Aromatoleum aromaticum EbN1: one gene and its partner. The protein of the gene in region 1 interacts with the protein of each later gene in a pairwise test. Links are inferred from orthologs where the notes say so. Each region holds a gene or a part of one and is shown on either strand. Other genes may lie near its edges. The genes, in order: ybgC and acpP.

Region 1 (15,474 bases):
CGAGGTGCCCACATGGTCCTGCATCAGCACTGCCGGCATCGAGAGCTTCGAGCCGCCGGAAGGTGTCCGGGAAATCGTCATCTTCGCGGACCACGACGCCAACTTCGCCGGCCAGAAAGCCGCCTATGCCGCCGCGCACCGGCTGAAGATCCGTGGCTTCGAGGTGGAGGTGTGCGTTCCGCCGGGCGTAGGCGACTGGCTCGACGAACTGAACCGCCGCGCGCACGCCGAAGCACTCGCACACGAGGAACTGGTCAAAAGCCGCTTGCTGGCCGATTTGGAGCGTCTGAGAGCTGGTGGCGCGAGCCATGCGGAAATGCTTGCGCACTTGGAGCGACAAACACACGAGGCCGGGGGGCATCGGAATCTCTGACTCTTCGGGCCGTAGGACCGGACGGTTCCACAAATTTTCACCGCTCCGAAAAAACGACTGCGCGGAGGCGATTGCGGAGCGGTTGCAGGGGCGGGTAGGCAATCCAGAGCTTCGCGCCAATTCAGGAAATATTTCCTTAATTGAGCAAGGGCAGACCCGCGACATCATCGCCAAGAAGTCCGGCCTTGGCTCCGGCAAGACGTGCTCGACTCCGGGCGCGTGTAATACAACACAGCGTACAGCGTACAGCGTACAGCCCGGCCGGGAGCACGATTCACCCCGACGAGCGCGTTCAGCCCGGCAAAGAGGTCATTTCGCCACGAGAGGCGACAGACAGGCCGGCCAGACCCGCGACATCGCCCTGCGCAAAGCCGGCCCCTGCATCCCCCGGAAAACCGCCCCATTTCGCGGTCATGCGCAGCGATGGAACCGGCCGGTAACGGCCTCTGAACGCGTGGAGTTTGAAGTCGCCCCCTACCCCCGACCCGGCCGCGCGCCGGGTTTTCCGCTTGTGGGACCAGCCCGGCTACACCTGCTGGATTTGGCTACACCGTGGCTACACGGCGACCAGAAAGCAAAAGGCCAGTCCGTGAGAACTGGCCTAAGTGCTTGAATCTGTTGGTGGGGGCAGTAGGATTCGAACCTACGACCTACTGATTAAGAGTCAGCTGCTCTACCAACTGAGCTATACCCCCGGTTCTGTGTTTTTTGGTAGGCCGTGCGGGATTCGAACCTGCGACCAACGGATTAAAAGTCCGCTGCTCTACCAGCTGAGCTAACGACCCAAACCTAGAAGGATTGCGATTCTAGGGAATGCGGCCGGGCGCGTCAAGTCATTGGTGATAAAGCGTGATAAACGCTTTTCTCGATGGCATTTGCGCCGTGCAGGCAGACTACCGGTAGGGAGTCGGATCGGGGATGCCTGCAGCTTCGAATCCGGCTTTGCGCAGGCGGCATGCGTCGCACACGCCGCAGGCGCGCCCGGCCTCATCGGCCTGATAGCATGAGACGGTCTGGGCATAGTCGACGCCGAGCGCCGTTCCCCGCTGGATGATGCCGGCTTTCGACAGCCGGATCAGCGGTGCGTGGATGGTGATGCGCGCGCCCTCGATGCCGGCCTTGGTGGCGAGGTTGGCCATGGCCTCGAAGGCGGCTATGAATTCCGGGCGGCAGTCCGGGTAGCCGGAGTAATCGACGGCATTGACGCCGACGTAGATGTCGTGCGCCCCGAGAACTTCCGCCCATGCGAGGGCGATCGACAGCATCACGGTGTTGCGGGCCGGCACGTAGGTGACGGGGATGCCGCCGACCGCACCTTCGATCGGCACCGGAATCGACGAATCCGTCAGCGCCGAGCCGCCGAATTCGCCGAGGCTGACGTGGGCGAGCCGGTGCTCGCGGGCGTCGAGGCTTTGCGCGACGCGCCGTGCCGCCGCCAGTTCGGCAGTGTGGCGCTGCCCGTAAGCGATCGACAGTGCGTAGCAATCGAAGCCGGCGTTGCGGGCGATCGCGAGGCAGGTTGCGGAGTCCAGGCCGCCGGAGAGCAGCACGATGGCGCGTTTCGGTTCAGTCATGTGAAGGTTCGCATCGAGCGGTTGGGAGGGATGCGGCGTGCCGGATCGTGGATCGCCGCACCGTCGGCAGAGGCGGTGGATCTCTCGGCCGGCATCCGCGCTATCGCCCGCGGGCGTCGTTCCAGAGAATCTTGTGCAGCTGAAGCTGGAAGCGCACGGGGAGGCGGTCGCGCACGATCCATTCGGCGAGCTGCGCGGGGTCGAGTTTTCCCTGTACGGGCGACAGCAGGACCGTGCAGCGCTGCGCCAGCCGATGTTCGGCGAGGCATTGGACGGCCCACTCGTAGTCGAGTCGGTCGGCGAGGACGATCTTCACTTCGTCGCGCTCGTTCAGGCGCGCGAGGTTGTCCCAGCGATTGCGCGCAACCTCGCCGGAGCCGGGTGCTTTCAGGTCCATGACGCGCGACACGCGCGGGTCGACTGCGGCGATGTCGAGTGCGCCGCTCGTTTCGAGCGACACTGAAAGGCCGGCGTCGCACAACGCCGCCAGCAGCGCGAGGCAGCTTTTCTGTGCGAGCGGTTCGCCTCCGGTGACGCAGACGTGTTCGATGCCGTGCCCGAGGACTTCTTCGACGATCGACGCGATGCTGCGGCTCTCGCCGCCCTGGAATGCGTACTCGGTATCGCACCACACGCAGCGCAGCGGACAGCCGGTCAGCCGCACGAAAACGGTGGGCAGGCCGACTCGCGTCGATTCTCCCTGGAGGGACGCGAAGATCTCGGTCAGCCGTACTTTCACGTCGTGGCGGTCGCTTGCCTGCTGCATCGTGGAACCGTTCAGCGCTTTACCCCGAGCCGCTGGCGGGCCGCCTGTGCGGCGGAACTGTCGGGAAAGCGCTCGACGAGTTTTTTCAGTGTTTCCTGCGAAGTCTTCGTGTCGCCCAAGGCTTGCTGGCTGTTTGCCAGGCCGAGCATCGCATCGGGTGCGGCGGCGTCCTGCGGCCAGGTTTTGAGGACGGTGTTGAAATAGGTGCTTGCTGCGGCGACTTCCTTGGCCTGTAGGGCAGCGTTGCCGGCCCAGAAGTGCGCACCGGGCAGGAAGGTGCTTTGCGGGTGCTGCCTGATGAACTGCTCGAATCCGGTCAGCGCGTCCTTGTACCGGCCCTCCTTGAGGAGATTCAGCGCGGCCTCGTACTGGGCCGACTCGGCCGCAGGATCAGGCGGCGGGGCGTTCGGCGCCAAGGCGGCGGACGCGGTGCGGCCGCTTTCGATCTGGCGCACGCGAGCGTCGAGGTCGACATAGAAATCGCGCTGGCGCTGCTTGAGTGATTCGACTTCGTGCAGCAGGACTTCGAGTTGCCCGTGCAACCGGGAAATCTCGGCCTTCAGCAGCTCGTTCTGGCTCGCCAGTTCGAGCTGCCCGCGGCTGCTCGCCTCCAACCGCTCGAGGCGGCCGTTCAATTCCATCCGCATGTCGGAGATCGCACGCCGCGCCTCGTCGTCGGTGAAAAGACCCGCCTGCGCGGGCCCCATCGACGACAATGCGACAAGCATTGCCAGCGGCAGGAGGCGTTTCATCAGAACTCGCCCGAATACAGCATGTCACCACGGCGGTTTTGCGCGAAGCACGATTCGCTGCTTTCGCCGCAACGCGGTTTTTCTTCGCCGAGGCTGACCGATTCGATCTGCGATTCCTTCGCGCCCAGCAGCGTCAGCGCCTGGCGCACCGCGTCGGCCCGCTTCTGGCCCAGCGCGAGGTTGTATTCACGGCTGCCGAGTTCGTCGGTGTTGCCCTGGATCAACATCTTCATCTGCGGGTTCTGCACGAGGAAACGTGCATGAGCCTCGACCAGCGGACGGGCTTCGGGCTTGATGACGAACTGGTCGAAGTCGAAGAACACGCTACGCTTCGACAGGATGTTGTTCGGGTCGGTCAGGGCGGCGATGCCCGAACCTGCCATGCTCGGTGCGGTTACGGTGGCCACGCCAGGGGCGCCTGTCGAGCGGTCTTCGACAGCGGTGCCGCCTGCCTGGTCGAAAGTCCCGGTGCTGCTGCAAGCGGCCAGCAATGTGACGAGCAGTGCGGGCAGAACGAATTTCTTCATGAATTTTCCTTGTAATGAGACGAACAGCAGTGGTTGTTACCTAGTGAGCGGTCCCCATGAGGGTTCGCGCACATCGGCCGCCTGCACCGAAAGACGCTGTTTCACCCGGCCGTCGGACGACACTGCCGCGAGGACTCCGCGTCCGCCACTTTCGGTGGCGTACAGGATCATGCGGCCGTTGGGAGCGAAGCTGGGTGACTCGTCGCGTGACGAGTCGGTGAGGATCGTGGTCTGACGGGTCGCGAGGTCCATCACCGCGACCTGGAAGCGTCCGTTGTTGCGAGTGATGAAGGCGAGGCTGCGGCCGTCCGGGGACAGGCGCGGCGTCACGTTGTAATTGCCTTCGAAAGTCACCCGCTGGGCACTGCCGCCCGATGCCGGAATCCGGTAGATCTGCGCGCTGCCGCCGCGATCGGAGCTGAAATAGATCCATTCTCCGTCGGGCGACCAGGCCGGTTCGGTGTCGATTCCCGGCGAGGTCGCCATCCGGCGCAGGCCGGAGCCGTCCGCGTTGAGGACGTATAGCTGGGACTGGCCGTCCTTCGTCAGCACGACCGCGAGCCGCTGACCGTCCGGGGCCCACGTCGGCGCCGAGTTCGAGCCCTTGAAATTCGCGACGACATGGCGCTGGCCCGTTGCCAGCGTATGCACATACACGACGGGCTTCTTGGCCTCGAACGACACGTAGGCAAGGCGCTGGCCGTCCGGCGCCCAGGCCGGCGAGATAATCGGTTCGCGCGACGCGAGCGCAGTCTGCGCGTTCATTCCGTCGGCGTCGGCGATCTGCAGTTCGTAGCGCGGACCGCTCTTCACGACGTAGGCGATGCGGGTCGCGAAGTAGCCCGGCTGTCCGGTGAGTTTTTCGTAGACGAAGTCGGCAATGCGATGCGCCGTCGCGCGGTTTTGGGCCGGCGTCATGCGCAGCGACAGTCCGCCGAGTTCGGTCTGCTTCTGGGTGTCGAACAAGCGGAAGCGTACGTCGTAGCGCCCGTCCGCTTGGGGGTAGAGGCTCCCCGCGAGCACCGCATCGGCGCCGCGGGCGCGCACGCCGGCGAGATCCGGCACCGCCGTCGCGGGCAGCGTGACGAGGCCCATGTCGACGAGGCTGAACAGGCCGCTGCGTTCCAGGTCCGCGCGCACCACGTCCGTGATGCCCCGCGGCAGGGATCCTTCGTTCTCGAAAAGCGGAATGGCGACCGGAAACCGCGTCGCGCCCGCGCCCGTGATTTCGATCGAAAGCTGGGCCTGAGCGCCCCACGAGAGGGCGGCGAGGGCGGCGGCGAGCAGCAGGCGGAAACGGGAGAGGAGGATATTCATGGCGTGGCGGTGGCCGTCAATTGGCGATTATAACGAACGAATCGGAACAACAGGCGCAACGAAAATGACAGGCACGCCTTAGTCCTCGTCGAGAGGCTTGAACTTCAGTTCGAGCGTGCGCTCGAAAAGTTCCTTCGCTTGGGGCAGCGGCAGCGGACTCGAGCGGCGGATCGCGCGTTCGATCGCCTCGTCGAGCGCGGGGATGCCGGACGAGCGCTTGAGCCGGATCGCGAGCACTTCTCCGCTCGGCAGCTGGTCCACCTCGAAAACAGCTTCCGGATTGCCGCTCAGGCCGGGCGGGCGCAGCAGATTGCCGCGCACCTTGGTGCGCACGGCATTCTCATAGGCGTCGCCGGCGGCACGGTTACGGGCGGCCGAGGCACGAGCGGCGTCGGCGCGCATCATCCGTTCGAGTTGTGTGCGTTCGGTTTCCTGCGCCAGGCGCTGCGCCATGTAGTCATCTTTCGGCGGCACGACCGGTTGGGGTTTTTTGGGCTCCGGTTTCGCCGGTTCCGGTTTCTTCGGCTCCGGCTTCGGTTCCGGCTTCTTCGGTTCCGGCGGCTTGGGCTCTGGTTTCGGTTCCGGCTTCTTCGGTTCCGGCTTCGGGGGTTCGGGTTTGGGCGGTTCCGGCTTGACCGGTTTCTTCGCCTCGGGCGCCTTCATGGCGATGTCGGGCTTTGCCTGCGCTTTCGGCGGTTCGGGTGGCGGGGCAGGCTTCGGCGGCTCGGGCCTCGGGATCGGCTTTGGTTCCGGTTTGGGTTCGGGCTTCGGTTCGGGTTTGGGCTTCGCCTCCGGTTCCGGCTTTGGCAGCGGGGCGGGACGGGCCGGGACTGCGGCCACCAGGTCGACTTCCAGCGCTGCGGGCGGAGTGCTTTGCCAGCGCACGCCCAGCACGAGAAACGCGATGAGGCCGAGATGGACGGCGATCGTCAGCGCGAGCGATGCCCATTTTCCCGGCTCGTCGCGGGGGGAATTCGGGACTGCGCCGTTCATCGCCCGCTGCTGCCCGCCTGAGTCTGCAGGCCGACTTTCTGTATCCCCGCCTGACGCAGACCGTTGAGCGTATCCATGACTTTCTCGTAGCTGACCTTGCGGTCGGCCGCAATGACCACCGGCTGGAGCGGGTTGCGCTCGATTGCCCGGCGCAGTTCGCGCAGCAGTTCGTTATTGTTCATCGCCTGCTCTGTCGCACCGCCGCTCGCCTTGAGGGCGAGCGAACCGTCGCGCTTGACGACGACGAGCATCGCCTCGAGCGGAGTCTGGGGCACCTGGTCGACGGTCGGCAGGTCGACGCTGCCGGTCTGGATCATCGGCGCGGTGACCATGAATATGACGAGGAGGACCAGCATGACGTCGATGTATGGCACGACGTTGATCTGGTTCATCAGGCGGCGCTGGCGCATCGCAAAGCCTCCGGCGCTCAGCGCAGCTGGCGCTGCAGGATGTTCGAGAACTCTTCCATGAAGCTTTCGAAGCGGATGCCGACCCGGTCGATGTCGTGGGCGAAGCGGTTATACGCGACGACCGCCGGAATCGCGGCGAACAGGCCGATCGCGGTGGCGACGAGGGCCTCGGCGATGCCGGGCGCGACCTGGGCGAGCGTCGCCGAGCTGACGTTGGACAGGCCGCGGAACGCGTTCATGATTCCCCACACCGTGCCGAGCAGGCCGATATACGGCGAGACCGAGCCGACCGAGGCGAGAAACGCGAGGTGGGCTTCGAGGTCGTCCATCTCGCGCTGGTAGGTGGCGCGCATCGCGCGCCGGGCGCCGTCGATCGTCGCCGCGTGGTCGTGGCTTTTCGCGCGCAGCTTGGTGAATTCGCGATAGCCCGATTCGAAGATGCGCTCCATGCCGCCTGTCTGATGACGCGCCGCCGCGGCAGACTGAAACAGCCCGTTGAGGTCGCCGCCGCTCCAGAAGTCGCGCTCGAAGCCGTTGGTCTTGTTGCGCGCCGAGCGGATCTGGAACGACTTGCGGAAAATCCAGTACCAGGAAACGAGGGAGAGGGTGGCGAGCAGCGTCATCACCAGCTGTACGAGGACGCTGGCCTGGCTGACCAGGCTGATGATGGAGAGGTTTTCGGTGAGGGTCATGCTTGAACGAGTCTTTCCAGTCTGGAACGTATTTCGGCAGGGAAGGGGGTGGGGCGTTTCTTGTCGAGATGGACGCAGGCGATCACGAAGCGGCCATCGAACAGCAGTTCAGTGCCGCGCAGCACGCGTTGCGCAAAAACGAGGCTCGCGCCGCCGACCGTGTCGATGTTCGACACGACCTGTAACGCATCATCGAGGAATCCGGGTGACAGATAATCGGCCTTTACCGAGCGCACGACGAAGGCGAGCCGCTGTTCGGCGAGCAGTGCCTGCTGCTCGAAGCCGATTTCCCTGAGCGTTTCGGTGCGGGCGCGCTCGCAAAAGCGCAGGTAGTTGGCGTAATAGACGATGCCAGCGGCGTCGGTGTCTTCGTAATAGACCCTCAGCGGCAGCGAAAAAACGGTCTTTTCCGCTGCGATCGCAGGGTGGCAAGCGGTGTGCATCGCAGCATTCTAGCTGACTCGCAGCGGTGCTGCGAATCCGTTTCCTGCCACATTTTTTCAAAATGCAAGGCGTTGTCGGGAGGCCATGCGAAGGGGCAAGTCGAGCGGATGCGCAGGCGAGTGGCCCAAGATGAGCAATGCCCGTTTCCGAAGTGCTATTCTTTGCCGCTTGGCACGATTCACCTAACCATATTTCCTGGACAGGCTGCGACGTGGTCCTTCCATTTTTCGGCAAGAAGTCCGCCTCCAGCGCCCCGACCAGCAGCGATGCCCCCGCGCACGCGGCCTCGTCCGCCCGGGGCGAGCCTGCCGCAGAATTGTCCACGCTGGATTTCAGCGGCGATGCGAACCACGGGCTCACGCAGTACGCCGGACTCATGGAGGTGACGGAAGTCGGGGCCGGTCTCGGCGCGGCGTACGAGGAGGCGGCGGTGCTCTATGCCAATGGCAGTGTCGACGCCGCCGAAGCGGTGCTCGGCACCGTGCTCGACAGTCCGTCGCATCAGGCTGGCGAAGGGGTATGGATGATGCTCCTCGATCTTTATCGCCTCACTGGCCAGCGCCAGCGCTTCGAGTCGCGGGTGGTCGATTACGCGACCCGTTTCGAGCGTTCCCCGCCTCCCTGGCAGGACCTTTCGAGCGCGCCCGCGCAAGGGCGGCCGAAAGCCGTGCCGTTGCTGAGCCTTTCCGGCACCCTGTCAGGGCAATCGGCGACGCAGTTCGAGCAGATCGGGATCATCGGCAAGAAAAGCGGCGCGATCCGCATCGAATTGAGCCGGCTGCGCTCGGTGGATGAAGTCGGCTGCACGCTGTTCCGCAAGCTGCTGCGCGAACTCGCCGCCGAGCGCGTCAAGGTGTCGCTGCTCAAGTGCGGACAGCTTGTCGACATGCTCGTGGGGCAGGTGCACGTCGGCCGGCCCGAGGGACGGGACGGCTGGCTGTTGCTGCTCGAAATGCTGCAGCACACCGGCGAGCAGGACCGCTTCGAACAGATCGCGGTCGATTACGCGATAACATTCGAGGAATCTCCGCCGTCGTGGGAACCGAAGATGGAGCGCGAGGCGATCTCCACCGCGGCGATCGAAGCGGCCGTCACCGCCGCCGAAGGCTTCAGTCTCGATGGCGAGCTGACGGGCGCGACGACCGAGAGCATTCGCCGGCTTGCCGCTTTCGCCGCCGACCGCCAGCGCTTCGAGGTCGATTGCGCCCAACTGCGCCGGCTCGACTTCGTCAGCGCCGGCACGCTGTTCAACGTCCTCGCACCCTTGCACGCGCAGGGTAAACAGGTGATTTTGAGAAACGTGAACGCCATGGTCGCCGCACTTCTGCGCGTCATGAGCGTCGATCAGGTCGCGCAGGTGATGCTCCGCGCTTGAGGCGGAGGCGTTGCCGCGCTGCGAAGGAAAATATCGATGGAACAGTATCACGGCACCACTATCCTTTCGGTGCGCCGCGGGCGGCGCGTAGCGCTCGGCGGGGACGGGCAGGTCACGCTCGGCAACGTCGTCATCAAGGCGACCGCGCGCAAGGTGCGTCCGATCTACCAGGGCAGGATACTCGCCGGGTTTGCCGGCGGCACGGCCGACGCATTCACGCTGTTCGAGCGCTTCGAGGCGAAGCTCGAGAAGCACCAGGGCAACGTGCTGAGGAGTGCGGTGGAGCTGGCGAAGGACTGGCGCACCGACCGCATGCTGCGCCGGCTCGAGGCGATGCTCGCGGTCGCCGATCCCGACAACTCGCTGGTGATCACCGGCAACGGCGACGTGCTCGAGCCCGAGCAGGGCATCGTCGCGATCGGCAGCGGCGGCGCGTACGCACAGTCCGCGGCCCGCGCCCTGCTCGAGAACACCGCGCTGCCGCCGGAAGAGATCGTGAAGAAGTCGCTGCAGATCGCCGGCGATCTGTGCATCTATACGAACCAGAGCCACGTAATCGAGGTACTCGAGGGATGACCCAGATGACCCCCCCGGAGATCGTCTCCGAACTCGACAAGCACATTGTCGGCCAGGGCAAGGCCAAGAAGGCCGTCGCGATCGCGTTGCGCAACCGCTGGCGCCGCGCGCAGGTCGAGGAGCCGCTCAGGAGCGAGATCACGCCGAAGAACATCCTGATGATCGGACCGACCGGCGTCGGCAAGACCGAGATCGCGCGCCGGCTGGCGCGGCTCGCGAATGCGCCGTTCATCAAGATCGAGGCGACGAAGTTCACCGAAGTCGGGTACGTCGGCCGCGATGTCGACACGATCATCCGCGACCTCGCCGAGATCGCCGTCAAGGACGGACGCGAACGCGCGATGAAGACGGTGCGCGACCGCGCGCTCGACGCCGCCGAGGACCGCGTGCTCGACGCGCTGTTGCCGGCGGCCCGCCCGGTCGGCCTCAACGAGCCGGAACCGGTGGATTCGAGCACGCGGCAGAAATTCCGCAAACGCCTGCGCGAAGGCGAACTCGACGACAAGGAGATCGACATCGAAGTCGCTGCGCAGGCGATGACTGCCGAGATCTTCGCGCCCCCGGGCATGGAAGAACTCACGCAGCAGATTCAGGGAATGTTCCAGAACCTCGGCGGCGGCAAGAAGAAAGTGCGCAAGATGAAGATCGGTGAGGCGCTGAAGGCGCTGACCGACGAGGAGGCGGCGCGGCTCATCAACGACGAGGAAGTCAAGGCCGAGGCCGTCCGCGCGGTGGAGCAGAACGGCATCGTGTTCCTCGACGAGATCGACAAGGTCGCATCGCGCTCGGAAGGACAGGGCGCGGACGTGTCTCGCCAGGGCGTGCAGCGCGACCTGCTGCCGCTCGTCGAAGGCACGACGATCTCGACGAAGTACGGCATGATCAAGACCGACCATATCCTGTTCATCGCCAGCGGCGCGTTCCACCTCGCCAAGCCGAGCGACCTGATCCCCGAATTGCAGGGGCGCCTGCCGATCCGCGTCGAGCTCGAGAGCCTGTCGGTCGAGGACTTCCAGTGCATCCTGACGCAGACAGATGCGTGCCTCGTGCGCCAGTACCAGGCACTGCTCGCGACTGACGGCGTGACGCTGGAGTTCACCGACGACGGCATCCGCCGTCTCGCCGAGATCGCGTACCAGGTCAATGAGAAGACCGAGAACATCGGTGCGCGACGCCTCTATACGGTAATGGAAAAGCTGCTCGAGGAAATCTCGTTCGAGGCTGGCAGGATCGGCCTGGACAAGCTCCTCGTCGATGCTCCGTACGTCGATGCGCGGCTCGAGATTCTCGCGCAGCGCGAGGATCTCGCGCGCTACGTGCTTTAGCGCGGCGCCAGACGGCGGTCGCGCGCCGCCGTTCGTCGTTCGCAGACCGCGCGCCGGAGCTCCTCCGCGCGTGCCGCGGCTCCCCCTCCGCTTGACCGGCCTCCGGCGCCGACGAGCGCGCCGGAATTTCACTCGCCATGCTCGTGCGCATCGTCTCGATCCTTTTTCCGCTGTTCGCGATCACCGCGCTCGGCTATTTCGTCGGCAGGCGGATGAAGCCCGACCTGTCGCACGCGAACAAGCTGAACATGGACGTCTTCATCCCGGCGCTGGTGTTCGCGGCGCTGGCGAACAAGGAGTTCCGCGTCGTCGAGTTCGTGCCGCTCGTCGTCGCGACGCTGGTGATCGTCATCGGCTCGGGCCTGATCGGCTGGGCGCTGGCACGTTCATCGCGGATCGCACCGAAGACTTTCGTGCCGCCGATCATGTTCAACAACTGCGGCAATCTCGGGCTGCCGCTCGCCGTGCTGGCTTTCGGCAAACCGGCGCTGGCGCCCGCAGTGGTGATGTTCATGGTGTCGAACCTGCTGCATTTCTCGTTCGGCGCCTGGTTACTCGATCATCGCATCAAGCTGTGGACGGTGTGGAAAGTGCCGTCGGTGCTGGCGACTTTCGCCGGACTTGCAGTCGGCATCGCCGGCATCGCGGTGTGGCCGCCGCTGATGCTCGCGATCAAGATGCTCGGCGATGTGTCGATTCCGCTGATGTTGTTCGCGCTCGGCGTGCGCCTCACCGATTCGAACATCTCGTCGATCGGGCTGGGATTTTACGGCGCCGCCGCGCGCCCCCTCGTCGGCATGATGCTGGCGTACGCCGTGATGCTGTTCATCGACCTGCCGCCGCAGCAGGAAGCCCTGCTGCTGGTGTTCGGCGCCCTGCCGCCGGCAGTGCTCAACTACATTTTCGCCGAGCGTTATCACCAGGAGCCGCAGGCGGTGGCGTCGATGGTGCTGATCGGCAACGTCGCGGCGGTGGTTTTCCTGCCGATCGCGCTGGCGCTCGTGCTGCCCTGAGCTTTCTCACCACATGTTCTCGACGACGAGCTGCGCCGGAGCCGCGCGGCGCGACAGCTTGTAGCCGAGACGATTGAGCAGCTTGCGCCCGTCATCGACCATCTGCGGATTCCCGCACAGCATGATGCGGCTGCGTTCGTGGTCGAGCGGGAAGCCGACTGTGCGTTCGAGTTCGCCGCTCTCGATCAGCGTCGTGATGCGCGCGCTCAATGCCCCGGCAACCCGCTCGCGCGTGACGACCGGCACGTAGTGCAGCTTGTGCACGACGTCGCCGACCAGCGGGTGATCGACGAGCCGCGCGATCTCGTCGCGGTAGGCAAGTTCGGCAGCGGTGCGCACGCTGTGCACGAGGACGATGCGTTCGTAGTCGGTCCAGGTGCTGCGGTCATGCAGAATCGAGATGAACGGCGCGAGCCCGGTGCCGGTCGCGAGCAGCCACAGGTCGCGCCCGCTTTCGAAGCGATCGGTCGTCAGGAAGCCGTAGTTCATCTTCTCGACGAAAATCTCGTCCCCTTCGGCGAGGCGGGCGAGGCGGCTCGTGAATTCTCCGTCCGGCACGACGATCGAATAAAACTCGAGGTGTTCGTCGTACGGTGCGGAGACCATCGAATACGCGCGCCAGACGATCGAGCCGTCTTCCTTTTGCAGCCCGAGGCGGGCGAACTGCCCCGGCACGAAGCGGAATGCCGGGTCGCGCGTGGTGCGGAAGCTGAACAGATGCGGCGTCCAGCGCCGTAGCGTGATGATGCGCTCAGTGGTGAAGCGGTCGGCTGGCAAGGACATCGGCAGCTCCGTCGGGGTTGGCTAATGTTGATTAAAATACTCGGGTATTGCGCCGCGGGCAACCCGTGTGAGCTCGGAGGATCCGACAGTTGCTCAGGCCTGCGGCGGACGGGTCGCCACGACCGGGCGTGCCGCACCGGCTTCGAGGAATCCCTTGAGCAAGTCGACCGGCACCGGGAAGACGATCGTCGACGACTTGTCGCCGGCGACCTGCGTCAGTGTCTGCAGATAGCGCAGCTGCATCGCGGCAGGCTGGCGCGACAGCATCTCGGCCGCTTCCATCAGGCTCTCGGCCGCCTGCTTCTCGCCTTCGGCATGGATCACCTTCGCGCGCCGCTCGCGTTCGGCTTCAGCCTGACGCGCGATCGCGCGCACCATCGTTTCGTTGAGGTCGATGTGCTTGATTTCGACGTTCGTCACCTTGATGCCCCATGCATCAGTCTGCGCGTCGAGGATCTGTTGCACGTCGAGGTTCAGTCGTTCGCGTTCGGCGAGCATCTCGTCGAGTTCATGTTTCCCGAGCACCGCGCGCAGCGTCGTCTGTGCGAGCTGGCTGGTGGCCACCATGTAGTTTTCGACCTGAATGATTGCCTTCTCCGGGTCGACGACGCGGAAGAACACGATCGCGTTGACTTTCACCGAGACGTTGTCGCGCGAGATCACGTCCTGGCTCGGCACGTCCATCGTCACGACGCGCAGGTCGACGTTGACCATCTGCTGGACGCCCGGAATCACGAGCACCAGGCCCGGGCCCTTGACTTTCCAGAAGCGTCCGAGCATGAAGATCACGCCGCGCTCGTATTCGCGCAGGATCCTGATCGCACTGACGACGAGCGCGATCAGGATCAGCAGGACGGCGCCGAGGCCGAGGTTGAAGTCGTAGATCATGAGGAACTCCTTTCGATCGCAGAATGAGGAGGTACGATTCGTTCGACGTGCAGCGTCAGGCCGCTGATGCCGACGACGCGCACCCGGTCGCCCGGAGCCAGCGGGCCCGGTGCGGTGACGCGCCACGATTCGCCCTGCACCTGTGCCCAGCTGCCGTCGCCCGACACGACCGTGACTGTGCCGACGCTGTTCACCAGCGCTTCGCGGCCGCTGACGACAGTCTGTTTGCGGGTTCGTGCGGCAAGGCTGCCGACCGCGAGGATCAGCGCGGCGCTGACGAGGGCGAGTCCGATGATGAACGGCAACGGGATGCCGAAGCCGGGCGCTTCGGTGTCCATCAGGAACAGGCCGCCGACGACGAAGGCGACGATGCCGCCGACGCCGAGCGCCCCGAAGCTCGGCAGGAAAGCTTCGGCGAGCATCAGCGTCGCGCCGATCGCGATCAGCGCGACTCCGGTCCAGTTGATCGGCAGCAACTGGAACGCATACAGCGCGACCAGCAGGCAGATCAGTCCGGCGACTCCGGGGACGCCGAAGCCCGGGCTGGTGAATTCGAAGAACAGGCCGTAGATGCCGATCATCATCAGGACCAGCGCGAGTTGCGGATTCGAGAGGATCGACAGGATGCGGTTGCGCCAGTCGGGCGCGATTCGTTCGACTGCGGCATCCGCTGTGGCCAGCTGCACCACGTTGCCGCTGTCGAGCTTCACCGTGCGACCGTCGATCCGTGCCAGCAGGTCCTTCAGGTCGCTCGCGACCACATCGATGACCCCTCCCTTGAGCGCTTCGTCGGCCGACAGGCTCGCCGCCTCCCGCACCGCGCGTTCGGCGAAATCCGCGTCGCGGCCGCGAAGCTGGGCGAGGCTGCGCAGATAGGCGGCGGCGTCGTTCTCGATTTTCGCCATCATCGCGTCGCCGCGCGGGGCTTTGGGCGCAGCGGCCTTGTCGGCACTGTCGCCATCCTTGCCGGGCCGGGTGGTCGCCGGATCGTTGTCCTTCGCCGGCGGTTTCCCGCCTCCCGGCGCCCCGATCGCGACCGGGGTCGCAGCGCCCAGATTCGTCGCCGGCGCCATCGCGGCGATGTGGCTTGCATAGAGGATGTAGGTGCCGGCGCTGGCGGCGCGTGCGCCGCCGGGGCTGACGTAAGTTGCGATCGGTATCGGTGACGCGAGGATTTCGCGGATGATGACGCGCATCGAGGCGTCGAGCCCGCCGGGAGTGTCCATCTCGATGACGACGAGTCCGGCGTTCTCGGAGCGCGCGCGGGCCAGTCCGCGGCTGACGAAGTCGGCTGTCGCCGGGCCGATGACTCCGTCCAGCCGCAGCGCGACCACCCTGGCCGCCGGAGCTTCGGCCGCCCGCCCACCGGCCGGCAGGCCCAAGCCGAACAGCAAAAAAAGCAGAAAAAGCAGGGTGCCCAGTCGTCGCATCGCAGCGTGCATGCCGGTTCCTTCGGACGCCGATGCACGCGTGCGAGGTGTAATGCGTCGTGCATCCGCTCGTCTGAGTGTAGCGCGGGCGAAGCGTTCCCGCTGACAGGGGCGGACGACGGGCTGTGCGATCGTCGGAAGGCGAAAAAAGGGAGCGGCCGCCGCAGCAGGCGGGCGCTCCCTTCAGGAGGTCAGAGCGGTTTCAGGCCTGTTCGGCCGGAGGCAGCGCGATGCGG
Region 2 (15,710 bases), 1.7 Mb from region 1 along the record:
AAGCGCCGGGCGCAGGCGCTGGCGCGACAGTTCGAGCAGGCCGAAGCGGCTGATCTTGCCAGTCTGGACGCGCGCGCGATCGTGCCGCAGCGCGTCCCGCAGCAGGCCTTCGACTTCGCGCTGGTTCTTTTGCGACTCCATGTCGATGAAGTCGATGACGATCAGGCCGCCGAGGTCGCGCAAACGCAGCTGGCGCGCGATTTCCTCGGCCGCTTCGAGGTTGGTTCGAAACGCGGTTTCCTCGATGTCCGCGCCTTTGGTCGAGCGCCCGGAGTTCACGTCGATCGATACCAGCGCCTCGGTGTGGTCGATGACGACTGCTCCGCCGCTTGGCAAGGTGACCTGGCGCGAGTACGCGGATTCGATCTGGTGCTCGATCTGGAAGCGCGAGAACAGCGGCACGTCATCGCTGTAGCGCTTGACGCGGTTTACGTTGGCCGGCATCACGTGTGACATGAACTGCCGCGCCTGTTCATACACGTCGTCGGTGTCGATCAGGATTTCGCCGATCTCGGGCTGGAAATAGTCGCGGATCGCGCGGATCACGAGGCTGCCTTCCTGGTAGATCAGGAACGCGCCGGATTGTGACTGTGCTGCGCCATCGATCGCGCGCCACAGTTGCAGCAGGTAGTTCAGGTCCCACTGCAGCTCTTCGGCATTGCGCCCGATCGCGGCCGTGCGTGCGATCAGGCTCATGCCGGAAGGAATCTCGAGCTGATCCATGACGTCACGCAGCTCGGTGCGCTCGTCACCCTCGACGCGGCGCGATACGCCGCCGCCGCGCGGGTTGTTCGGCATCAGGACAAGGTAACGGCCCGCCAGCGAGATGTAGGTGGTGAGCGCCGCGCCCTTGTTGCCCCGTTCGTCCTTTTCGACCTGGACGATGAGTTCCTGCCCTTCCTTCAGGGCCTCCTGGATTCGGACCTTGCCAGCATCGGCACCGGGGGCAAAATAGGTGCGGGAAATTTCCTTGAACGGCAGAAATCCGTGTCGTTCGCCGCCATAATCGACGAATGCCGCTTCAAGACTCGGTTCGATGCGGGTGATGACGGCCTTGTAGATGTTGCTCTTGCGTTGCTCCTTCGCGGCCGATTCGATATCGAGGTCGATCAGTTTCTGACCGTCCACGATCGCGACGCGCAATTCCTCGGCCTGCGTCGCGTTGAAAAGCATGCGCTTCATTTATGTCGTTCCCCCGCGCGGAACCCACGGGCAGGACGAACGGCGCGCACCATCGCGCTTACTACGAGATCAGGAGCGGGTAGTGATGCCTACTTTTTTCTGGTCGGTAATGGGCAGTGATGGGTCGGCTGGTCGAATTCTCGCGTGTTCCCGCCGAAGGCCGGAACCCTTGATCCTGCGTGTGCGTTACGCGTCTAGATTCAATCAAATGGATCGAAGTTTGTCGATTGCGTTACCATCAATGCCTTTTTTGGCAGCGCTGGCACGTTTTGGTTGCCCGGGAGCTCGCATTCGGGCTCGTTGTCGTCCGTCCGCATCCGCTTTCGTGCGCGAGGGACTTCGACTGCAACCGGGGCTAACCGGGACCAAGTATATTTCAGGATGATGGAACAAGGCAAAGCGATTGCGGTGCGGCGCGAGCGGGTGGACGAGGCAGCTGCCGGCCAGCGTATTGACAACTACTTGTTGCGGATCTGCAAAGGCGTGCCGAAGAGCCACGTCTATCGCATCCTGCGCAGCGGCGAGGTCAGGGTGAACGGCGGGCGAGTCGCCCCGACGTACCGTCTCGCGGAGAACGACGAAATCCGTATTCCTCCGATCCGTCTCGCGGAGAAGACGACAAGCGGGCCCGCTCCGGCCGGAGAACCGCTGCCGGTTGTATTCGAGGATGAAGCGCTGCTGGTGGTCGATAAACCGTCGGGCAAGGCGGTGCATGGCGGCAGCGGCGTGAGCTTCGGCGTCATCGAGCAGCTGCGCAGCCAGCGCCCCGACGCGCGGCTGCTCGAACTCGCGCATCGCATCGACCGCGAGACCTCCGGTTTGCTGGTGATCGCGAAGAAACGCTCGGCGCTGACCGCCCTGCACGACATGATGCGCGAGGGGCGCGTCGAAAAGCGTTACCTGACGCTCGTCCCCGGCCGCTGGGCGAACCCGCTGCAGCACATCAAGGAACCGCTGTTCAAGTACCTCACCGCCGAAGGCGAACGGCGCGTGAGGGTGAGCGGCGACGGAAAGGCCTCGCACAGCATCGTGCGGTTGGTCCGGCGGTGGTCGCGGTTCAGCCTCCTCGAAGTCGAACTCAAGACCGGACGCACGCACCAGATCAGGGTCCACCTCGCCCATCTGGGTTTTCCGCTGTGCGGCGACGACAAGTACGGGGATTTTGCGCTGAACAAGTCCCTCGAAGCCGAAGGCCTGAAGCGGATGTTCCTGCACGCCGCACGGCTGTCCTTCGCCCACCCGCTGACGGGCGAGGCGATCACGCTGACAGCTGATCTGCCCGCCGAATTGCAGTCCTTCCTCGTCCACCTCGACACCACGGAGCCGCGCAAGCATGCCTGACCGCTACGACCTCATCGTTTTCGACTGGGATGGTACGTTGATGGATTCGGCGGCGGCGATCGTCGCGGCAATCCTGGCCGCATCGCGCGACCTGAACCTGCCCGAGCCGTCGGAAGAGCGTGCACGCCACGTGATCGGCCTCGGTCTGTCGGACGCGTTGCGCCATGCGGTGCCTGAACTGGCCGAAAGCGACTATCCGCTGATGGTCGAACGTTATCGCTTTCATTACCTGTCACGCGATCACGAGCTGACGCTTTTCCCCGGCGCCGCCGCGATGATTGCGCAGCTTGCGGCGATGGGACGCAGCCTTGCGGTTGCAACCGGCAAAAGCCGGCTCGGGCTCGGGCGGGCGCTGGAGCAGACCGGCTTGGGACCGTATTTCCACACCACGCGTTGCGCCGACGAATGTTTTTCGAAGCCTCATCCGGCAATGCTCGAAGAGATCATGGACGAACTCGGAATTGCGAAGCACCGCACGCTGATGGTGGGCGACACCACGCACGACCTGCAGATGGCGAAAAATGCCGGCGTCCAGTCGCTGGCGGTGGCGTTCGGCGCCCATCCGCGCGCGGCACTCGAGGCGGAGGCGCCCGTCGAGGTCCTCGCGACTCCCGAAGAGCTGGCAGCATGGCTGCGGGACAACGCCTGATTTACTGATCCATGCGTCGGCGGAGTTGCTCGAAGGGGGGCGGATCAGCGGGCCAGAATGAGGAAGAGAGCAGGGCGCCGCGCAAGATCCGGCTTCGGCGCGCGCTGCCATTCAGCGATGCTGCGGGTGCGGATCCATTCGTCGTCGGTCGTCAGGTTGCGTGCGACACAGAGGCGCGAAGTGGGGTGGCAGACCGCGAGCAGCGCTTCATGGAGCCGCTCGTTGCGGTAGGGCGTCTCGATGAAGATGTGCGTGCGCTGCAGCCGGCGTGACTCGTCTTCGAGTTGGCGAATGCTCCGGTCGCGCTCGCCTTCGGCCACCGGGAGATAGCCGTTGAACGCGAAGCTCTGGCCATTGAGCCCCGAGGCCATCAGCGCGAGCAGGATCGACGAAGGCCCAACCAGCGGACGGACCGGGATCTCGAGCGCATGCGCGCGGGCCACGAGCCGCGCTCCCGGATCGGCAACGGCCGGGCAGCCGGCTTCGGACATCAGCCCGATGTGTTCCCCGGCAAGCGCCGGCTGGAGCAGCGCGTCGAGCTCGGCGTCGCTGTCCCGCTCGGGCAGGACGCGGATGTCGAGCTCGCGCAATGGTGTCGGATGTTCGAGGCGCTTGAGTTCGGCTCTCGCCGTCTTGGCGTTTTCGACGACGAAGTGACGGATGCCTGTCGCGATGCGCTGCGCTTCGGCCGGCAGGAAGCGCGTCCACGACGTGTCGCCGAGGCTCACGGGCACCAGGAACAACGTTCCCGATGGCGGCTTCATGGCAGCAGGAGGCCTTCGGCCCGCAGCATGCGCGACAGCGCGATCAGCGGCAGGCCGACCAGCGCCGTCGGATCGTCGCCGGACAGCGAGTCGAGCAGCGTGATTCCCAGCGCTTCGGACTTCGCGCTGCCGGCGCAGTCGAGCGGACGCTCCTTGTCGACGTAACGAACGATCTCGTCGTCGGACAGCTCGCGAAACTTCACCCGCGTCGGCACGTTCTCGCAGCGGACCTGTCCAGTGCGTGCGTTGACCACGGCCACTGCGGTATGGAATATCACCGTCGCCCCGCGCATGCGCTGCAGCTGTCCGATGGCGGCCGCGACCGTTCCGGGCTTGCCGAAGATTTCGCCGTTCAGGGCGGCGACCTGGTCACTGCCGATGACCAGCGCATCCGGATGGCGCACCGCGACCGCGCGCGCTTTCTCGACGGCGAGGCGATTCGCAGTATCCGGCGGCATCTCGTTGGGCAAGGGCGTTTCATCGACGTCGGGGCGGGCCGTCTCGAACGGTAGCTGGAAGCGCTCGAGCAGCAGGCGCCGGTACGCGGAGGTCGAGGCGAGGACGAGTTTCGAATATCGCACGGCTGCGTCAGCTATTTTGACAGGGCAAGCCGAAAATAATATCATGCGCGCCTTATGTCGCAACGATGCCTTATCCCGGATCCGTTCAAGTTTGCCGCCGAGGGGCGCAAGCTGTCCGGCACAATCCCGTCTGCGGATCTGGAGCGGCTCGTGGATGTGATCGTCGACACCTCCGGGGAAGTCGCCTATGAACTGTCCGGGGAGCTGGGAGTGGATCGCAAGTCGCGCCTCAGGCTGCGCGCGAGCGGTGTGTTCCCGTTGCGGTGTCAGCGGTGCCTGGGGCGGATGGATTGGCCGTTGAACGTCGAGACGCTGCTCGAACTGGTCAGGCCGGGGCAGGCGATCCCGGAAGGCGAGCTGGAAAACGATGAATTCGATGCGATCGAAGCGACGCCGGATCTGGATGTCCTGGCGCTCGTCGAGGACGAAATCGTACTCGCGGTGCCCATAGCGCCGCGGCATGAAAAGTGTGACGTGCCACGTCCGTCGGACGGGGCGGAAAAGAAATCGCCTTTTGCTGCGCTCGAGAAGCTTCGCAAGAGCGATAGCGCAACTTAGGCGCGATATTTGTATTAGGAGCGTTTCATGGCTGTTCAGCAGAACAAGAAGTCCCCTTCGAAGCGTGGCATGCACCGTGCGCACGATTTTCTGACCGATCCGCCGCTGGCGGTCGAGCCGACCACCGGTGAAGTGCATCTGCGTCACCATATCAGCCCGAGCGGCGTGTATCGCGGCAAAAAGGTCGTCAAGGCCAAGGGCGAATAAGTCCGGTCACCGGAAACGGCGCGGCGCCTTGTGCGCCTGCGCCGTTTTTTCATCCGAATCAATTGTTTGAGCCACGCGAGAAGCCGATGGGTGTCACCGTTGCGATCGACTGCATGGGTGGCGATCATGGCCCGGCCGTGACCGTTCCTGCTGCGCGGGCGTTTCTGCGCAATCATCCCGAAGCCCGCATCGTCCTCGTCGGGCGCCAGGATGCGCTCGAGCAGGCGATGGGCGCCATCGGGAACGGATTCGGCGAGCGGCTTTCGCTCCGTGCCGCGTCGGAAGTCATCGCAATGGATGATCCTCCAGCCATTGCGATGCGCTCGAAGAAGGATTCGTCGATGCGCGTCGCGATCGACCTCGTCAAGTCCGGCGAGGCGCAGGCTGCAGTGTCGGCCGGCAACACCGGCGCGTTGATGGCGATTTCGCGCTTCGTGCTGAAAACCTTGCCGGGAATCGACAGGCCGGCGATCGCGACGATTCTGCCGACGCGCAAGGGACAGACGTACGTCCTCGATCTGGGTGCCAACGTCGACTGCCTGCCCGAGCATCTGCTCCAGTTCGGCATCATGGGCGCAATGCTGGTGTCGGCTGTCGAGCATCTCGACCGGCCAACAGTTGGCCTCCTCAATATTGGCGAGGAAGCGATCAAGGGCAACGAGGTGGTGAAGCGGGCCGCGGAGTTGCTGAAGACGAGCGGCCTGAATTTCTACGGCAACGTCGAAGGTGACGACATCTACAAGGGTACGACCGACGTCGTGGTGTGCGACGGATTCGTCGGCAATGTCGCGTTGAAGACCTCCGAAGGCCTGGCGCAGATGCTCGCGACTTTTCTGCGCGAGGAATTCAGTCGCAATCTCCTCAGCAAGGCGATGGCACTGATCGCGATGCCGGCGCTCAAGCGCTTCAAGCATCGTGTCGATCACCGCCGGTACAACGGGGCGGCGCTGCTCGGATTGCGCGGCGTAGTCGTCAAGAGTCACGGCTCGGCCGATGCGTTCGCGTTCGAGCAGGCAATCCACCGCGCCGCCGAAGCGGCATCGAACCGCTTGATCGAGCGCATTACCGAACGGATGACGGCTATGGGGGTAGCAGCATGATCTACGCACGGATCGCCGGAACTGGCAGCTTTCTGCCGGGCGAGCCGATAACCAACGATGACCTGGTGGCGCGCGGTATCGATACGTCGGACCAATGGATCATCGAACGGACCGGAATCCGCAGCCGACATCTGGCGTCGGCGGAAATGTCGTCGAGCGATCTGGCCAAGACGGCGAGCGAGCGCGCCCTCGACGCGGCAGGAGTGCGGCCCGACGACATCGACCTGATCATCGTCGCGACCTCCACGCCCGACTGCATCTTTCCCAGCACCGCCGCACTGCTCCAGTCGAAGCTCGGCATTCGCAATGGCGCTGCCGCGTTCGACGTGCAGGCGGTTTGCAGCGGTTTTGTCTATGGGCTGACGATCGCCGAGAAGTTCATCCGCTCCGGTAGCCACAAGCGCGCGCTGGTCGTCGGCGCCGAAGTGTTCTCGCGCATTCTCGACTGGTCGGATCGCGGCACCTGCGTCCTGTTCGGTGACGGCGCCGGCGCGGTCGTGCTCGAAGCGGCCGAGGCGCCGGGAATCCTCGCGAGCGCGCTGCATGCCGACGGAAGCCATCATCCGATTCTCTGCGTTCCGGGTGCGGTGGCGGCCGGCCAGGTCGTCGGCGACCCGTTCCTGCGCATGGACGGCCAGGCCGTGTTCAAGTTCGCGGTCCGGGTGCTGGGCGACGTCGCGCTGGAAGTGCTCGATCAGGCAGGTGTCACGGTGGACTCCGTGGACTGGCTGATTCCCCATCAGGCGAATATCCGCATCCTGCAGGCGACTGCGCGCCGTCTCGGCGTTTCGATGGACAAAGTGATCACGACCGTCGATCACCACGGCAACACTTCCGCGGCATCGATTCCGCTGGCGCTCGACCTCGCCGTCCGCGATGGCCGTATCCGGCCGGGGCACCGCTTCATCATCGAAGGGGTAGGCGGGGGCTTCACGTGGGGCGCGGCGCTGCTCCAATTCTGATACAGGACGGATACGATGGTTTTTGCGCTGGTTTTTCCGGGACAGGGGTCGCAATCGGTCGGCATGATGTCGGCCTACGGTGAGCGGGCCGAGATTCGCGACACCTTTGCCGAAGCATCGGATGCTCTCGGCGAGGATTTGTGGCAGATGGTGAGCGAGGGGCCGGCAGAGCGGCTCGCGCTGACGGTGAATACCCAGCCGCTGATGCTCACCGCCGGGGTCGCCGCGTACCGCGCGTGGCTGGCCGCCGGCGGGCCGAAGCCCTCGCTCGTCGCCGGCCACAGCCTCGGCGAATATTCCGCGCTGGTCGCCGCCGGAGCGCTGAGCTTCAAGGACGCTGTGCCGCTGGTGCGCTTTCGCGCGCAGGCGATGCAGGAGGCGGTTCCGGCAGGCGAAGGGGCAATGGCAGCGCTGCTCGGCCTCGACGTCGATGCGGTCCGCGAAGCATGCGCCGAGGCCTCCCGCGGCGAGGTCGTCGAAGCGGCGAACCTGAACGCGCCGGGGCAGATCGTCATCGCCGGAGCGAAAGGTGCAGTCGAACGCGCGATCGAGGCAGCGAAGGGGCGCGGCGCGAAGCGCGCGATGCTGTTGCCGGTCAGCGCTCCGTTCCACTGCGCGCTGATGAGGCCGGCAGCCGAGCGGTTGGCCGAGCGCCTCGCGACGGTCGCGATCGCGTCGCCCGAGATCGCGGTGCTGAACAACGTCGATGTCGCAGTGTGCAACGATCCGGCAGCAATCCGCGACGCGCTGGTCAGGCAGGCGTTCTCGCCGGTGCGCTGGATCGAGATCGTGCAGGAAATTTCCCGTCGTGGCGTCGGCCACGTCTTCGAATGCGGCCCCGGCAAAGTGCTCGCGGGGATGACCAAGCGGATCGCAGGCGATCTCCAGGGCGGCTCGATTCACGACGCCGCCAGTCTCGAACTCTCGATCGCGGCGGTCAAATGAGCGCAACAAATTCAACCCTGAACGGGGCAGTGGCGCTGGTCACGGGCGCTTCACGCGGTATCGGCCGCGCAGTCGCGCTCGAACTCGGTCGTCTCGGCGCCACGGTCGTCGGGACCGCGACTTCGGAAGCGGGCGCGGCGGAAATCGGCAAAAGTCTGCGCGAAGCCGGCACCGAAGGCTGCGGTCTGGCGCTCGATGTGACCGACGGCGCTGCCTGCGAGGCAGCGGTCAGAGAGGTCGAAAAGCGTTTTGGCGCGATCGGCATTCTCGTGAACAATGCGGGCATCACGCGCGACAATCTCGCGCTGCGCATGAAGGACGATGAATGGGAGGTGGTGATCGACACCAATCTCAAGTCCGTTTTCCGTATGTCACGCCTGGTCATGCGCGGGATGATGAAGGCGCGCGGCGGGCGCATCATCAACATCACTTCGGTGGTCGGCAGCGCCGGCAATCCGGGACAGGCAAACTATGCGGCAGCAAAGGCCGGAGTGGCCGGCATGAGCCGCGCACTCGCGCGCGAACTGGGCAGTCGCAACATCACAGTCAATTGTGTTGCCCCCGGATTCATCGACACCGACATGACCCGGGCACTGCCAGAAGCCGCGCGCGACGCGCTGTTGGGCAACATTGCGCTCGGTCGTCTGGGCCGACCGGAGGAGATCGCCGCGGCGGTCGCCTTCCTCGCTTCACCCGCCGCTGCTTACGTTACCGGGACGACCCTGCACGTGAATGGTGGTATGTACATGTCGTGAGCGCCGGCCGCGATAGCGGTTGCCATCCTTTTTGGTAGAATACGCCGGCTTTTTTATTCATATCTGGATCATTCAGGGAAGGAGTTTGTTCATGGAGAACATCGAACAGCGCGTCAAGAAGATTGTCGCCGAGCAGCTTGGCGTGAACGAATCGGAGATCAAGACCGAGTCGTCTTTCGTCGACGATCTGGGCGCGGATTCGCTGGACACCGTGGAACTGGTCATGGCGCTGGAAGAAGAATTCGAGTGCGAAATCCCGGACGAAGAGGCCGAGAAGATCACCACGGTTCAGCAGGCGATTGACTACGTCACCGCTCATCTGAAGAAATAAATCTGATTACCGGAGCGAACATTGACCCGTCGCAGAGTCGTCATTACCGGTCTCGGAATCATCTCGCCGGTCGGTAATACCGTTCCGGAGGCCTGGGACAACATTGTCAACGGCCGCTCCGGCATCGGCGAAATCACGCGTTTCGATGCTTCCAGCTTCCCGGTCAGGATCGCCGGCGAAGTGAGGGGTTTCGACATTGGCGCCTACCTGTCTCCGAAGGAGGCGCGTCGTATGGATGTTTTCATCCACTACGGCCTGGCCGCAGGCATCCAGGCGTTCAGGGATGCCGGGCTGGACGTTACCGCCTCCAATGCGGAACGCATAGGGGTCAACCTCGGGTCGGGAATCGGCGGCTTGCCGATGATCGAAGCGACCCACGACGATTTCCTCAAGGGCGGGGCACGCAAGATTTCCCCTTTCTTCATTCCCGGCACGATCATCAACATGATCGCCGGCAACCTGTCGATCATGCTCGGACTGAAGGGTCCGTGCCTGGCGATGGTTACCGCATGCACCACGGCGACGCACTGCATCGGCGAGGCAGCGCGGCTCATCCAGTACGGGGATGTCGATGTGATGGTGGCCGGCGGCGCGGAATCCACCGTCACTCCGCTCGCCGTTGGCGGCTTCGCCTCCGCGAAGGCGTTGTCGACGCGCAACGATGATCCGCTTACTGCCAGCCGTCCATGGGACAAGGGGCGCGACGGTTTCGTGCTCGGCGAAGGGGCCGGCGTGCTGGTCCTCGAAGAGTACGAGCACGCGAAGGCGCGGGGCGCCCGGATCTACGCCGAAATATCCGGCTACGGCATGAGCGCCGATGCCTATCACATGACTGCACCGGCCGAGGACGGTGACGGCGCCGCGCGCTGCATGGCGAACGCGATGCGCGATGCGCGCATGACGGTCGAGGAGATCGACTACGTCAACGCCCACGGCACTTCGACGCCCCTTGGAGACTTGGCCGAAACGACCGCGGTAAAGCGCTGTTTCGGCGATCGGGCAAGATCGATCGTGGTGAACTCCACCAAGTCGATGACCGGCCATCTGCTCGGCGCCGCGGGAGGTGTCGAAGCGGTGTTCACCGCGCTGGCCCTGCACAACCAGATCGCTCCGCCGACGATCAACATTTTCGAGCAGGACGAGCGGTGCGACCTTGATTACGTCGCGAACAAGGCGCGTCCGATGGAGATCCGGGCAGCGCTTTCGAATTCGTTCGGCTTCGGTGGCACGAACGGCACGCTGGCGTTTCGTCGCATCTGAACGGACGGGATAGCGCTGCGCATGCGCTATCCGCTCGAACTGCCGCTCAGGCCATCCCGGCAGGCACTGGTCATGATCGCCGCGATCCATACGATCGCGGCGATCGCGTTTCTGCGTTCATCGCTTTCGGCGCTGGCTCTCTATCCTGTTCTTTTCGTGCTTGCCGTATCGCTCTTCGCCGGCCTGCGCGTCGAGTGGCGCAAAACGGGCCGAGTGCTGACCCTCGAGAACGATGGAACGCTTCGCGACGGCTGCGAAGTGGCGACGCTGGCGCCGGAGACAGGCTGCACCGATTTCGGATGGGCAGTGTGGCTGCAGTGGCGACGCGACGAGGCGGAGGGGGTCGGTTCGCGCTGTCGCGGGTCGATCATGCTGCTACCTGATAACCTGCCTCGTGGACACTGGCGTGGGCTGCGTATCTGGTTGCGGCAGAAGATTCGCGCCGCCCCGGAAGGGGCGCAGGTGCGCGAAAACCCGAGCGGTCGATCGTAGGATCAGGTTTTCTGGGGCTGCAGGATCGTCGGGAGAGCCTCGTCGAGCATTTCCGGATAGTCGCGCGAGAAGTGCAGGCCGCGGCTTTCCTTGCGCTCGAGCGCGCAGCGCACGATGAGATCGGAAGTGACGACCAGATTGCGCAGTTCGATGAGATCGTTGGTCACGCGGAAGTTCGAGTAGAACTCATTGATCTCGCTCGTCAGCAGGCGGATCCGGTGCTGAGCGCGCTGCAGGCGCTTCGTTGTCCTGACGATGCCGACGTAGTCCCACATCGCTCGCCGCAGTTCTGCCCAGTTGTGGGCAATCACGACCTCTTCATCGACGTCGGTGACCCGGCTCTCGTCCCACTCGGGCAGTGCCGCGATCGGGTCGCGGGGACGCGCCTGGATGTCTTTCGCGGCAGCTTCCCCGAATACCAGGCATTCGAGCAGCGAGTTGCTCGCGAGCCGGTTCGCGCCGTGCAGGCCGGTGCACGCTGATTCGCCCACGCAATAGAGGCCGGCGACGTCGGTACGAGCGGCGAGGTCCGTGACGACGCCGCCGCAGGTGTAATGGGCCGCCGGGACGACGGGAATGCCTTCGTGCGTCATGTCGATGCCGAGTTCGAGGCAGCGCGCGTGGATATTCGGGAAATGTTCCCGCAGCCAGTCGGCCGGCTTGTGGCTGATATCGAGATAGACGCAGTCGAGGCCGCGTTTCTTCATCTCGAAGTCGATTGCGCGGGCCACGACGTCGCGCGGGGCAAGCTCCGCCCGAGGGTCGTGCTCCGGCATGAAGCGTGTGCCATCAGGGAGCCTCAGGATCCCCCCTTCGCCGCGGACAGCCTCCGAAATCAGGAACGACTTGGCTTGGGGATGGTAGAGGCAGGTCGGATGAAACTGGATGAACTCGAGGTTCGCGACGCGACAGCCGGCGCGCCAGGCCATCGCGATCCCGTCGCCGGTGGCGACGTCCGGATTCGTCGTGTAGAGGTAGGCCTTGCCGGCGCCTCCGGTCGCGAGTACCGTGCTGCGCGCCGCGATCGTGATCACGCGTCCGTCGGCGATGTCGAGCACGTACGCCCCGAGACAGCCTTCGCCACTGCGTCCGACCTTGTCGCCGAGGATCAGGTCGATCGCGATATGGTTTTCGAGGATGTGGATGTTCGGATGGGCGCAGACGCGTTCGGTGAGCGTGGCCTGGACGGCGGCTCCGGTGGCATCGGCAGCATGGATGATGCGGCGATGGGAGTGCCCGCCTTCGCGCGTCAGGTGGTATCCGATCGCGGACTGGTCTTCCCGGGTGAAGGGAACGCCCCAGCGTATGAGCCATTCGATCGCAGCTTTGCCGTGTTCCACGACAAAGCGGGTCGCAGCCGGGTCGCAAAGGCCTGCGCCCGCCGTGAAGGTGTCCTGTATATGAGCTTCGATGCTGTCGGTGGCGTCGAGTACCGCCGCAATGCCGCCCTGGGCCCAGGAACTCGCGCTATCCGCGATGGAACGTTTGGTCACCAGCGCAACGCGCAGGTGGTCCGCAAGGCGCAGCGCCAGCGATTGGCCGGCAGCGCCACTGCCGAGAATGAGTACGTCGTATTGTATTGACAAGGTCGTGAGCATCCAGGATCGGTCGCGCGCCGAAATATAGCACGTCGCAGGCAGAGGCCGGAATCCGCGCTTACATCGGATCCGCCCGAATCACAAGACCCCTTCACCGTCTGAACTATTCCTGGAAGGCTGTGTCTCTTGCAATAGCTTCGGCTTTGCCGGACTCATGGGCGGTCGTTATACTGGCGCGGATTTTGCCCAACCTAGAGAAACGACCCGCTCATGAGCGATCGCGAAATTGATCAGCAGCTTGTCGAACGCGTTCAGCGCGGCGACAAGCAAGCCTTCGGCTTGCTGGTAACAAAATACCAACGCAAGCTGCACAGGCTGCTTTCGCGGTTGATTCGCGATTCTGCCGAGGTGGAGGACGTCGCCCAGGAGACGTTCATCAAGGCTTACCGGGCCTTGGGTTCTTTCAGGGGCGACAGTGCTTTTTACACTTGGCTTTACCGGATCGGAATCAACACCGCTAAGAACTACCTGGTCTCCCAGAGCCGTCGTGCCCCGACTTCGACCGGATTCGATTCGGAAGAGGCGGAAACCTTCGAGGAAGGCGACAACCTGCGCGACATCAATACGCCCGAACGGCTGATGATGACGCGCCAGATCGGGCAGACGGTGGACGAGGCGATGGAGGCGCTGCCCGAGGAACTGCGCACCGCGATCATGCTGAGAGAACTGGAAGGCCTTAGCTACGAAGAGATCGCGAGCATCATGGACTGTCCCATCGGGACGGTTCGGTCCCGGATTTTCCGGGCGCGCGAGGCAATTGCTGAACGACTGCGGCCGCTGCTGGATACGGCTCCTGACAAACGTTGGTAGGTGGGTGGTACTCATGAAGGACAAACTGTCGGCACTGCTGGATGGCGATCTGGACGAACAGGCGATGAGCCCGGTGTTTGACTCGATTCGTCGAGATCGGTCTTTGCGCTCCGACTGGGAAACATACTGCCTCATAGGCGACGTCCTGCGCGGGGACCGGAACACTTCTCCGGGCCTGGTCGCCCGGGTGATGGCCGGGATCGAAGCTGAGCCGACCGTGCTTGCCCCTCCCGCTTCCGGCTCCGCCAGTGCGCCGCCGGGGGCTGCACAGCCTCGGGCGGGACGGTCGCTGATGCCGCTTGCCGCGTCGATCATGGGCGTCGCCGTTGTCGGGTGGGTCGCCTACACACTGAATGCCGAGCCCGAAGGAGACGTCCGCACGGCGAGCGCCGCCAGCGGCCTTCAGGCAGTGGAGAAGGTTTCCGTTCCGGGGGGGGCCACAGCTCCCTCACCCCAGGTCGACCGCCAGCGCGAATATCTCTTCGCGCATCAGGCGATGACTTCCGGCGGACCGCTTTCGGGCGTCATTCAGCACGTCCGGACAGTTTCGGATGTGAGACAGGACGTCAATCGATGAGAGGTTTTGCCGCTGCGTTGAGTCTGTGTCTGCTGTTCGCCCAGACCCAGGTTCTGGCGCAGGCACCGAGTGACCCGGTGTCCTGGCTCGAGCGCATCGCCACGGCGGGACAACGTCTGACCTACTCCGGGACTTTCATTTATCAGTCGGGCAAGAATTTCGAAACTTCCCGGATCTCGCACATGGTCGACGCAGGCGGGACGGAGCACGAGCGGCTCGAAGTACTCGACGGAAGTCCTCGTGAGGTGATCCGGACCAACAGCGAAGTGCGGTGCGTCCTGCCCGATCAGAAGATCGTCATAATCGATCAGCCGGGCGGACAGCGCGCGTTTCCGGCCCGGCTTCCCGCGTCGTTCGGCAGCCTCACCGAAAATTACCGCATCCGCAAGGGCGAACCGAGCCGCGTGGCGGGACTCGACGCGCAGCTCATCATCCTGGAGCCGAAGGACGACCTGCGCTACGGCCATCTGCTGTGGGCCGAAGTCCAGTCCGGCCTGTTGCTCAAGGCTCGCACGGTTGACGAGCGCGGCGAGATCATCGAGCAGTTCACTTTCAGCGATGTGAAGATCGGCGGCGAGATTGCGACTGAGGCCTTCAAGCCGCGCTATGTCAAGGACGACCGATGGCGCGTCGTCCGTGCCCATGGGGTCGAGGTGGGAAAGGAAGAGAGCGGCTGGGTGTTGACGACGCCGTTGCCCGGGTACTCGATGATGTCGATCGTGCGACGCCCGATAGGGCGTGACCGCGCTGAAGTTCTCCATCTCGTATTCAGTGACGGCCTTGCCGCGATCTCGGTATTCGTCGAACCGCTGCCTCCCAATGATGCTGTCAACAGCGCGGGGCCGCTGGCACCGAGCGGGGCGATCAACACGTACAAGCGCGTCGTTGCCGGCCATCTGGTCACGACGCTCGGCGAGGTTCCTCTGCGGGCAGTCCAGAGGGTGGGCGACGGGATCGAGCCGGTCGCACGATGATCGAAGCCAAGGCTGTGGTAACCCGCGCGGAAAGTGGCGAGGCGTGGGTGCGCATCGATGATCGTCCGGGAGGATGCGGTCGCTGTGACGAACCGGGCGGGTGCCGCTCGACCGGGCTTGCCTATGCGCTGAAAGCGCCTGACAAAGTGTTCAGGCTGCCGAACCGGATCGGTGCCGAAGCGGGCGACGCCGTACGCCTGCGTATCGACGACGCTGCTCCCCTGCGCGGTGCCTTGCTCGGCTATGGCCTGGGCGTCGTGCTGCTGATCGCCGGTGCGGCGCTCGGGACAGGCCTGGCGGCCGAAGGGCAGGGCGATCTGTTCGCGCTGACTGGAGGCCTCGGCGGTCTCGCTGCCGCCGTGGGGTTGAATCGCTTCGTGCTGCGCAGTTCTAGGTTGCGCGAGGCGTTCGACGTCGAGATGGTGCATGAGCCGGCGTCCTGCAGGCACTCGGCGGGAACGTCCTCATGACGTCGTGGAGCACGGTGTTTCGTTGTCTGGTCGCGGTCCTGATGGCATCGCTGATGCCGATCGCCGCCGCCATGTCGCTGCCGGACTTTACCGAGCTGGTGCAGCGGCAGGGCGCCGCTGTCGTGAATATCAGCACGAGCCAGTCGCCGAAAGA

Evidence for each region.
Region 2: the proteins of ybgC (region 1) and acpP interact in binary tests that used the Escherichia coli proteins (3 or more experiments, as listed by UniProt). The link is inferred for Aromatoleum aromaticum EbN1 from one-to-one orthologs.

The regions. Positions count from the first base shown.
Region 1 is NC_006513.1:1,568,913-1,584,386, reverse strand. The notes cover bases 6,125-8,853. They hold ybgC (tol-pal system-associated acyl-CoA thioesterase), read right to left. Parts: upstream 7,848-8,853; coding sequence 7,401-7,847; downstream 6,125-7,400. Other genes in these bases: EBN1_RS07450 (STAS domain-containing protein), read left to right, coding at 8,060-8,853; tolQ (protein TolQ), read right to left, coding at 6,730-7,404; tolR (protein TolR), read right to left, coding at 6,299-6,712; EBN1_RS07470 (energy transducer TonB), read right to left, coding at 6,125-6,302. Also shown: EBN1_RS07510 (DUF7146 domain-containing protein), read left to right, coding at 1-373; 7-cyano-7-deazaguanine synthase QueC, read right to left, coding at 1,267-1,947; 7-carboxy-7-deazaguanine synthase QueE, read right to left, coding at 2,048-2,713; tol-pal system protein YbgF, read right to left, coding at 2,725-3,465; peptidoglycan-associated lipoprotein Pal, read right to left, coding at 3,465-3,992; Tol-Pal system beta propeller repeat protein TolB, read right to left, coding at 4,029-5,309; more of EBN1_RS07470, read right to left, coding at 5,388-6,124; more of EBN1_RS07450, read left to right, coding at 8,854-9,223; ATP-dependent protease subunit HslV, read left to right, coding at 9,260-9,799; ATP-dependent protease ATPase subunit HslU, read left to right, coding at 9,796-11,124; EBN1_RS07435 (AEC family transporter), read left to right, coding at 11,262-12,137; EBN1_RS07430 (ferredoxin--NADP reductase), read right to left, coding at 12,144-12,920; EBN1_RS07425 (slipin family protein), read right to left, coding at 13,014-13,808; EBN1_RS07420 (NfeD family protein), read right to left, coding at 13,805-15,250; EBN1_RS07415 (nitronate monooxygenase), read right to left, coding at 15,441-15,474.
Region 2 is NC_006513.1:3,246,436-3,262,145, forward strand. What follows is about bases 7,791-10,755. They hold acpP (acyl carrier protein), read left to right. Parts: upstream 7,791-9,135; coding sequence 9,136-9,375; downstream 9,376-10,755. Other genes in these bases: fabD (ACP S-malonyltransferase), read left to right, coding at 7,791-8,289; fabG (3-oxoacyl-ACP reductase FabG), read left to right, coding at 8,286-9,044; fabF (beta-ketoacyl-ACP synthase II), read left to right, coding at 9,397-10,635; EBN1_RS15465 (protein YgfX), read left to right, coding at 10,657-10,755. In the rest of the region: EBN1_RS15400 (Rne/Rng family ribonuclease), read right to left, coding at 1-1,182; EBN1_RS15405 (RluA family pseudouridine synthase), read left to right, coding at 1,564-2,523; EBN1_RS15410 (HAD-IA family hydrolase), read left to right, coding at 2,516-3,172; EBN1_RS15415 (SAM-dependent methyltransferase), read right to left, coding at 3,217-3,936; EBN1_RS15420 (Maf family protein), read right to left, coding at 3,933-4,562; EBN1_RS15425 (YceD family protein), read left to right, coding at 4,668-5,075; rpmF (50S ribosomal protein L32), read left to right, coding at 5,103-5,282; phosphate acyltransferase PlsX, read left to right, coding at 5,369-6,382; EBN1_RS15440 (beta-ketoacyl-ACP synthase III), read left to right, coding at 6,379-7,344; more of fabD, read left to right, coding at 7,360-7,790; more of EBN1_RS15465, read left to right, coding at 10,756-11,127; nadB (L-aspartate oxidase), read right to left, coding at 11,130-12,725; RNA polymerase sigma factor RpoE, read left to right, coding at 12,936-13,535; EBN1_RS15480 (sigma-E factor negative regulatory protein), read left to right, coding at 13,549-14,112; EBN1_RS15485 (MucB/RseB C-terminal domain-containing protein), read left to right, coding at 14,109-15,086; EBN1_RS15490 (SoxR reducing system RseC family protein), read left to right, coding at 15,083-15,556; EBN1_RS15495 (DegQ family serine endoprotease), read left to right, coding at 15,553-15,710. UniProt on the Escherichia coli protein: Carrier of the growing fatty acid chain in fatty acid biosynthesis.